4 regions of the Brenneria goodwinii genome follow, and region 2 is predicted to be linked to each of the others. Evidence: predicted binding sites of a transcription regulator. Region 2 holds the regulator's gene; each other region holds the start of a gene.
What was found. The regulator PurR, encoded in region 2, represses purine synthesis genes. The targets are predictions, from matches to a motif close to CANGCAAACGTTTGCNTG.
Positions count from the first base shown of each region.

Region 1: rbsD (D-ribose pyranase) is a predicted target of PurR. The motif match lies at 871-888, and genes of this name have one in related genera.
Region 3: purL (phosphoribosylformylglycinamidine synthase) is a predicted target of PurR. The motif match lies at 1,284-1,301, and genes of this name have one in related genera.
Region 4: purE (5-(carboxyamino)imidazole ribonucleotide mutase) is a predicted target of PurR. The motif match lies at 1,463-1,480, and genes of this name have one in related genera.

Region 1 covers NZ_CP014137.1:4,192,239-4,194,444, reverse strand. The annotation lists gene qseB (quorum sensing response regulator transcription factor QseB) at 1-57, opposite strand, end outside; gene ACN28R_RS18600 (YgiW/YdeI family stress tolerance OB fold protein) at 267-659, shown strand; gene rbsD (D-ribose pyranase) at 902-1,321, shown strand; gene rbsA (ribose ABC transporter ATP-binding protein RbsA) at 1,329-2,206, shown strand, end outside.
Region 2 covers NZ_CP014137.1:1,463,312-1,465,517, reverse strand. The annotation lists gene ACN28R_RS06615 (C40 family peptidase) at 1-201, shown strand, start outside; gene cydH (cytochrome bd-I oxidase subunit CydH) at 281-370, opposite strand; gene purR (HTH-type transcriptional repressor PurR) at 746-1,777, shown strand; gene cfa (cyclopropane fatty acyl phospholipid synthase) at 2,123-2,206, shown strand, end outside.
Region 3 covers NZ_CP014137.1:452,030-454,235, forward strand. The annotation lists gene mltF (membrane-bound lytic murein transglycosylase MltF) at 1-1,046, opposite strand, end outside; gene purL (phosphoribosylformylglycinamidine synthase) at 1,399-2,206, shown strand, end outside.
Region 4 covers NZ_CP014137.1:616,355-618,560, forward strand. The annotation lists gene purK (5-(carboxyamino)imidazole ribonucleotide synthase) at 1-793, opposite strand, end outside; gene purE (5-(carboxyamino)imidazole ribonucleotide mutase) at 790-1,299, opposite strand; gene lpxH (UDP-2,3-diacylglucosamine diphosphatase) at 1,525-2,206, opposite strand, start outside.

The DNA.
Region 1 (2,206 bases), 2.6 Mb from region 2:
TCCGGCTTTTAGCCCGTCGCCAATCAGGCGATCGTCTTCGATTAACAAAATTCTCATGGCTGCTCCATGCATTCTTGTCTTGGGTTTTTATACGAAATAGCGTGACGGCATGTACAGGTAAAATCGCCAGAATCGGGCAATAACGACAAGATAAACAAATAAAATCACCGGCGGCCATTTCTTAAGATGCTGTTAAGAACCGTTTGTTTTAATGCTGCCTGAAAACTGAACTACGATGAAAATACATGGAATAAGGAAGGTAGAGCATGAAAAAAACAATCGCACTTTTCGCCATTACGGCCCTGATTTCCGCACCGGTCTTTGCCGCCCAGACGGGAGGACTGGTCAGCCCTGATTCTTCGGTTGCCAGCGCGCCGCAAGGCGGATTTTCCGGCCCCAATAGCAGCGCGACGACGGTAGACAAGGCTCTGGAAATGAAAGATGACAGTTGGATCACCCTGACAGGTAATATAGAACAACGCATTGGCAATGATGACTATCTGTTCCGTGACGCGACGGGCACGATAAGAGTGGAGATCGATCATAAGCGTTGGAACGGACAGACCGTTTCTCCCACGGACAAGGTTGAAATTCAGGGGGAGTTGGATAAAGACTTCAACTCCGTTGAGCTGGAAGTAAAACATATCCGCAAGCTTTGAACATAAGGTTTAAACGATAGCGCCGGGCGGGCGAGAGTCCGCCTTTTACATCGATTTTCTTTTCGGCCGTGGTCTTTATCCGCATTTCTGCGCTGTTTTTTACCGTCCTATGTTCTTTTCTTGTTTTATGTGAGCGAAACGTTTCGATGGCGATCACACTTTCGCTATGTCGCCTTTGCCTTTCCTTACTCTCTTTTTCTACACTCTTTACCAGCGAAACGTTTCGCTGGTGGAGTGAATCGATGAAAAAAGCCGTATTGCTGAATGCTGATATTTCTTCCGTGATTTCCCGTTTGGGCCATACCGATCGGGTCGTGATTGGTGATGCAGGCTTACCTATTCCTGATACGACAGTGCGAATCGATATGGCATTGACTCACAACGTTCCAACCTTTTTGCAGGTTGTGGCGGCCGTCACCAGTGAGATGCAGGTCGAGGCCGCTATTGTTGCGGAAGAAATGGCGGAAAAAAATCCGACGCTCCATAACGCGTTACTCGATCAATTAAAACATCTTGAGATACACCAGGGAAACTCAATCGAATTGCATTATGTCAGCCATGAGGATTTTAAAATTCAAAGCGGAAAAAGCCGGGCTATCATTCGCAGCGGGGAATGTTCCCCGTATGCCAATGTCATCCTTTGCGCTGGCGTAACGTTCTGAGGCATCAATGCAACCTTTACTGCAACTGCAAGGCATTACCAAAACTTTTCCCGGCGTTAAGGCGCTTTCCGGCGCGGCGTTAAATGTTTATCCGGGCAAGGTTATGGCGCTGGTGGGCGAAAATGGCGCCGGTAAATCCACCATGATGAAAGTGCTGACCGGTATCTACCATAAAGACGCCGGCAGCGTGCATTTTCTGGGAAAGGAAGTGGCGTTCAGCGGCCCTAAAGCCTCTCAGGACGCTGGCATCGGCATTATTCATCAAGAACTTAACCTGATCCCTCAGCTCACTATCGCCGAGAATATTTTTCTTGGCCGTGAGTTCACCAACCGTTTTGGCCGTATTGACTGGAAAAAGATGTACGCGGAGGCGGACAAACTGCTAAAGCGCCTGAATCTGCGTTATGACAGCCGGCGTATTGTCGGTGACTTATCGATTGGCGATCAGCAAATGGTGGAGATCGCCAAGGTGCTGAGTTTTGAATCAAAAGTCATCATCATGGATGAGCCGACCGACGCGCTGACCGATACCGAAACCGCATCGTTATTCAGCGTAATTAAAGAGTTACAGGCTCAGGGACGCGGCATTGTTTATATTTCCCACCGTTTGAAAGAGATTTTTGAAATATGCGATGACGTGACCGTGTTTCGCGACGGCCAGTTTATCGGCGAATGCCCGGTCAGTGCGTTGCAGGAAGATCGGCTTATCGAAATGATGGTCGGGCGTAAGCTCGAAGAACAATACCCGCGGTTGAATCAGGCTCCGGGAGAGGTTCGCTTACAGGTGAAAAATCTTTGCGGGCCGGGCGTTGATGACATCAGCTTTACCGTACGCAAAGGCGAGATTCTTGGCGTTGCTGGGTTAATGGGCGCCGGTCGCACCGA
Region 2 (2,206 bases):
TTGGAAAGCGGAGATTTGGTGTTTTTCCGCATCAACAACCGCGGCGCCGCCGACCATGTAGGCGTTTATCTGGGTGACGGCAAATTTATTCAGTCGCCGCGAACAGGCTCGGATATTCGCATCAGCAAACTGAGTGAAGATTATTGGCAGGATCATTACGTCGGCGCGCGCCGCGTCGTTACCCCGCAAACTATTCGCTGAAACCCGTATAAGCGATTCGGGCGCGTTTAAACGCGCCCGAACAGGTGATGACGTAAACCGTCGAGCGGTTCAACGCCGATTAATTCATTACCGCCACAAAGCTAAACACAATAATCATTACCAACGCACCAACAGTGGCGAACAGCGACAACTTCAGGTCAGTATCCATAAGCGTTTCCTTTGTGCACTCGCGTTATCAGAAAAAACAGCAACCGTCTTTGTAATCCCAAGCATACGCTGGGCTAAAACAATATACTGTATAACTGTAGCAATTCTTCCATAGTCCGGCGGCAAAAACGCATACCGCTGTATCACTAATAGTATAAATTACCGCTTCCACTTTCGTGTCAAATCGGACAAAATCCGCTGTTTGATGCCACGCTGCGTATTGGTCGAAAAAAGTCAGCCTTGTCCCTTTAGGTATAACATTCGGCATTCTCCTTCTGAAATTCTGTTTTTTTACATAGAAAGAGAACTTTAAACGTAGGCAAACGATTAACAATATACTTACGACTGCAACGAGTCGGTTAGGAGTCATTTTTACATGGCAACGATCAAAGATGTGGCAAAACGTGCTGGCGTTTCGACCACAACCGTATCACACGTGATCAACAAAACACGTTTCGTCGCCGAAGAAACCAAGGCTGCCGTAAAGGCGGCCATTAAAGAGTTACACTATTCACCCAGCGCCGTCGCCCGCAGCCTCAAAGTGAATCACACCAAATCCATTGGCCTGCTGGCAACGTCCAGTGAAGCGCCCTACTTCGCTGAAATCATCGAAGCCGTTGAAAATAGTTGCTACGCCAAGGGTTACACGCTGATTTTGTGCAATTCGCATAACGATATCGATAAACAACGCGCCTGCCTTTCCATGCTGGCGCAAAAGCGTGTCGATGGGCTGCTGGTGATGTGTGCGGAATATCCTCCCCAATTGCTCGCTATGCTGGAAGACTATCGCAGCATTCCCATGGTGGTTATGGATTGGGGACAGGCGCACAGCGATTTTACCGACACCATCATTGATAACGCCTTTGAAGGCGGTTATATGGCGGGCCGTTACCTTATCGAACGCGGTCACCGGGATATCGGCGTCATCCACGGCATACTGGAGCGAAATACCGGCAGCGGGCGCTATCTTGGCTTTCTAAAAGCGCTGAGCGATGCCGATATTCAAATCCATGACGAATGGGTCGTTCGGGGAGATTTTGAGCCTGAATCCGGCTACAAAGCGATGCAGCAAATTCTGGCGCAGAAACACCGGCCTACGGCGGTTTTTTGCGGTGGGGATATTATGGCCATGGGCGCGATTTGCGCCGCGGATGAGCTGGGACTGCGCGTTCCCCAAGATATCTCGGTAATCGGATATGACAATGTTCGTCATGCCCGGTTCTTCACTCCCGCGCTGACCACCATCCACCAGCCCAAAGAGCGTCTGGGTCAATCGGCCCTGGCGATGCTGCTGGACCGTATCACCAGTAAACGTGAAGACGCGCAGGTCATTGAGGTGCACCCTACTCTGATTGAGCGCCGCTCCGTTGCCGACGGCCCATTTCGCGATTACCGGCGTTATTCCTAAATACCCGCAGCGCTTATACCCCGCAGAAACCAACATATCTCTAATGCTGCTTCAGCCAATTTATACTTGTACCCAGGCTGAAGCAGTCATAAACTAATTTACGGCTTTAAACGACAACAACCATATTTATCACTATCCTTTAGTGTTAAACGCATACGGGACGTGCGTGTTTATTTTAAGGATGAGTGCCCCTACGTATTTGCGTACCGGCTTTTTTCTCTTCATTTTCCTCTTGTCATTCAGAGGGTAGACGATGGGTTATACCCACCGATACCGTTAATGGGTAAAAAATTGTCTATGCTTTCCTTGCAGTTTTCACCTTAAGCAGCAAGGTAGGGAGAAATTATGAGTTCATCATGTGTAGAGGATGTAGAAGACCTGGGGAGTCACGCCAGCTCCTGGTTTCAAATTGTCCGCGAAATGCTGGAC
Region 3 (2,206 bases), 1.0 Mb from region 2:
TCGGGATCGAGGCGATCGGTAACCGCCAGGCTTTCCGCGGTATTGCGGGTAAGCATCATCAGCCCACGCACGCCGGTCGGCGAGGTCGCCAGCGGATTCCAGTGTGACTCCTGGTAGGAAATGGCAGCCAGGAGTTTCCAATCAATATCGGTCGCATGTTTTTCAAATAGCGGCCGAAAATCGGGTAATATTTCGTCAATGGCGCTGAGAAATGTGGTGGTGTCAACGTAATCAAATTCGCCGACATGACCCAGATATTTTTCTTCCAAACGGGCGAGGGTGCCATCTTCAACGACACGACTGAAAAAATCCAGTAACGCCGCCGACAGGCTATCATCGTGCGAACGTTTCATGTACCAGGTGACCGGCTCTTCATCACTGAGATCGAAGGCGACGGCAAGCTGCGGATGAATCCGCTGCATTAAGCCAACAGTGACCGAGTCCCCCAGCGTATAGTCGAGTTTGCCGTCAGCGACCTGTTTCAGCAGTTCCTGAGTGGTTAGATCGGAGGCTGACTCCCAATTCAGTTGCGGATACTTATCCGCTTTCAGATCGCGTAATGTGGCGATATACGCCGAGCCTGACGTCACCGCCAGGCGGCCGCTTAATTTTTCCATCGTTTTGGGGCGGGTATTGCCCAGGCGGTATACCAACTGCTGTGAGACGGAATAGTAGGTTGGCCCGGCGCGAAAGCGTTCAAGACGCTCGTGATTGTAAATCAGTCCGGCAGCCAGTATGTCCGCGTCGTTGTTATCCAGATCGTCAAACAGCTCGTCAAGATTCTTACGTGACGACACCACCAGCTTGACGCCGAGATAATCGGCGAAACGTTTTGCCAGTTCATAATCAAGACCTACCGGGGAGCCGTTGCTGGTCGTGTAAGTCAATGGCGAATTGACGGTACTGATACGCAACTCGCCGCGTGCGAGGATCTGTCTGAGCTGAACGTCCTGACTACTGCGCCAGGGGATATTTGGCCATAAGGCCAGCGCCAGCAGTAACGTGATAACCCCAATGAAAAAATAATTTAATTTTAAACGCTTCAAATAATAGTCTCTCGGCGGCTTGCCAACTTGTCTTTGTTGCGGCCTTTTTTTATGGTGAGCTATCCTTGCCCGTCACCCTTACGGGCCGCCGCAAGCGGCGTTGAAAATCGCTCCCGACGATTTTTTATACGAAAAGTCCCGGAGTCGGGGCATTTTGCGTAACAAAACCGCAGTGTGCAACTTTTATTGATTTGCTTAATGATCAATCAGTGCCGTAATGTGATGTTCAACAATAGCAACGCAAACGGTTTCGTCCGGAGGAAGGATTCTCTATAATGACGCGCGTTTCCCCCCTGTAGCGCCCAACGACTGCACAACAGTCAGTGCATCGAAGACGAGAGAACTTTAGATTATGGAAATACTGCGTGGTTCACCTGCTTTGTCGGCTTTTCGTATTAATAAACTGCTTGTCCGGTGCAAAGAGCACTTTTTGCCGATTAGCGATATCTATGCCGAATACGTGCATTTTGCCGATGTCAACGCACCACTGAACAACGATGAACTGGCCAAACTGACACGTTTGCTGAAGTATGGTCCTTCTCTCGCTGAACATGAGCCGCAAGGCCGTTTGCTGTTGGTGACTCCCCGTCCCGGTACGATTTCCCCCTGGTCTTCCAAAGCGACCGATATCGCGCGTAACTGCGGGTTGAACAAGGTGTTACGCCTGGAACGCGGCCTGGCTTTTTATATTCATGCGCCGACGTTGAGCGATGAACAGTGGCGGCAACTGGGGGCGTTGCTGCATGACCGCATGATGGAAAGCGTTTTTGACGAAATGCAGCAGGCGGAGCAACTCTTCTCCCATCAGCAGCCGGCGCCGTTAAAACGCATCGAGATCTTGTTACGCGGCCGTCAGGCGCTGGAGGAAGCGAATATCCGGTTGGGGCTGGCGTTGGCGGAAGACGAAATCGATTATCTGCTGGCGGCGTTCAATAAGTTGGGACGTAACCCAACGGATATCGAGCTTTACATGTTCGCGCAGGCGAACTCCGAACACTGCCGTCATAAAATCTTTAACGCCGACTGGGTGATTGATGGCGTTGAACAGCCGAAGTCGCTGTTTAAGATGATTAAAAACACCTTCGTCCATACGCCGGATCATGTGTTATCGGCCTATAAAGATAACGCCGCAGTCATGGAAGGCTCCGCCGTTGGGCGTT
Region 4 (2,206 bases), 850 kb from region 2:
CCCGCAGGTGCAGTTCAAACTGGCTGATGGAGGCGCCGTTCTGCGTCCAGTGACCGCTGTTGTGCACGCGTGGCGCGAGTTCGTTGATCAACAGACGATCGCCGACAACGAAACACTCCATCGCCATGACGCCAATGTAGCCCAGCTCATTCATAATGGCCGACAGCATCTGTTCCGCCTGCTGCTGCAACTGCGGCGCCGGATGGGGCAGCGCAACGCTGGCGCGCAGGATCCCGTCCTGATGCAGGTTATGCGTCAGAGGATAGAACACGCAGTCGCCGTGGACATTACGCGCGCCGACCAGCGATACCTCGCCGGAAAAATTGATGCCTTGCTCGACGATGCATTCGCCGTAGCACTCAGCGGGAAGCGTATGCTGCTCGCCGTCGCGCAGGCGCCATTGCCCCCGGCCGTCATAGCCGCCGACACGGCGCTTAACGATGGCAAGCTCGCCGAGCCGGGCGAAAATCTGCGGCCATTCGTCGGCTTTGGCGAGTAATTGCCAGGGCGCCGTAGCCAGATTCAGGGCGTCCAGCAGCTGTTTCTGCGTGAAGCGGTCAGCCAGACGCGGGAAAATATCGCGATTAACGAAGGCGGTATGCCGAGCCAGTTCTCGCGTAAGCGCGGTTTCCGGCCAGCGTTCGATTTCCGCGGTAATCACGCTGTTCTGGAAAGGAACCGATTCCGGTTCCGCATTCAATCCAACGGGATAAACCGCGATACCCAAGGGTTCGCCAGCCTGACGTAACATTCTTCCCAACTGGCCGTCGCCTAAAACGCAAACCGGTTTCATGCGTCCTCCCGCGGATCAGGATGGGATAATACCTCATCGGTCTGGCTTTGCCGCCACTCGGCTAAACGAGCGGCAAGCGCATCATCATGTAATGCCAGAATCTGCGCCGCCAGCAGTGCGGCGTTGGCGGCGCCGGCTTTACCGATGGCCAGGGTGCCGACCGGAACGCCGCGCGGCATTTGCACAATCGAATACAGGCTGTCAACGCCGCTTAACGCGGCGCTTTGTACCGGCACGCCCAATACCGGCACCAGCGTTTTGGCCGCCAGCATTCCGGGTAAATGCGCCGCGCCGCCGGCGCCCGCAATAATCACGTCAAAACCGTTCTGCGCGGCCTGCTCTGCGAAACTGAATAGTTTATCGGGCGTCCGGTGGGCAGAGACGATCTCGACATGAAAGGGAATATTCAGCGTCGTGAGGATTTCGGCAGCAAACTGCATGGTGGCCCAGTCACTCTTTGAACCCATGACGATGGCGATTTTTGCCGGGGCGGCGTTGGATGACATGCCTGTAAAACTCCTGTGATTTACATGATGGTGACGTCGATGGTGTCGCGTCGGCCAGGCGCTGCGTTGGTGTCCGCCTCGACGTTAAAAATCGGACGAATAACGTTGGGCTACCAACAGGGCTCTGACTTTGAGGGCGTAGAGCATATCACGACCTTATGGCGAGGAAAACGGTTGCGTCGATTGGAAAAACGAATCATGCGCTAAAATAGCGTGAGGAAATGGCTAGAATGGAAATGAAATCAGTTCGATATCCCGATCGGTCACTTTGATCATCGATCCTTCATGATGCCAGGCTCCCAGCACCGCGCGTCGCGCGCTGAAGTCATCGGCGACGATCTGATGAATTGCCGGGCGATGGGTATGGCCGTGGATCATTGTGTCAACCTGATAGTGCCGTAAGCGATTGATAACCTGTTCAGGATTGACATCCATAATCTGCATTGATTTATGCTGGTTCGCCTGCTGACTGGCTGAACGCATGCCGGCGGCGATCCTGAGCCGGATAGATAACGGCAACAGCAGAAAAAGACGCTGTATCAGCGGATTGTGCACCCGGCGGCGAAATTTCTGATAGGCATGGTCGTCGGTGCATAAGGTGTCGCCATGTAAAATCAGTATTCGTCGGCCGTACAGATCGAGTACCTTCTCTTCGGGAAGCAGCGTGAGGCCGCTTTGTTTGGCGAAACGCTTGCCGAGCAGAAAGTCGCGGTTGCCGTGTATGAAATAGCAGGGAACGCCTTGTCGATGTAACGTCAACAGGGCATTGGCGATGGTCGTATGCAGCGGCTGGAGGTCGTCGTCACCAATCCAGGCATCGAACAGATCGCCCAGAATATAAAGGGCATCCGCATGCACGGCTTCATGGCGTAAAAAACGCAGAAAACCGGCGGTAATCGCCGGTTCA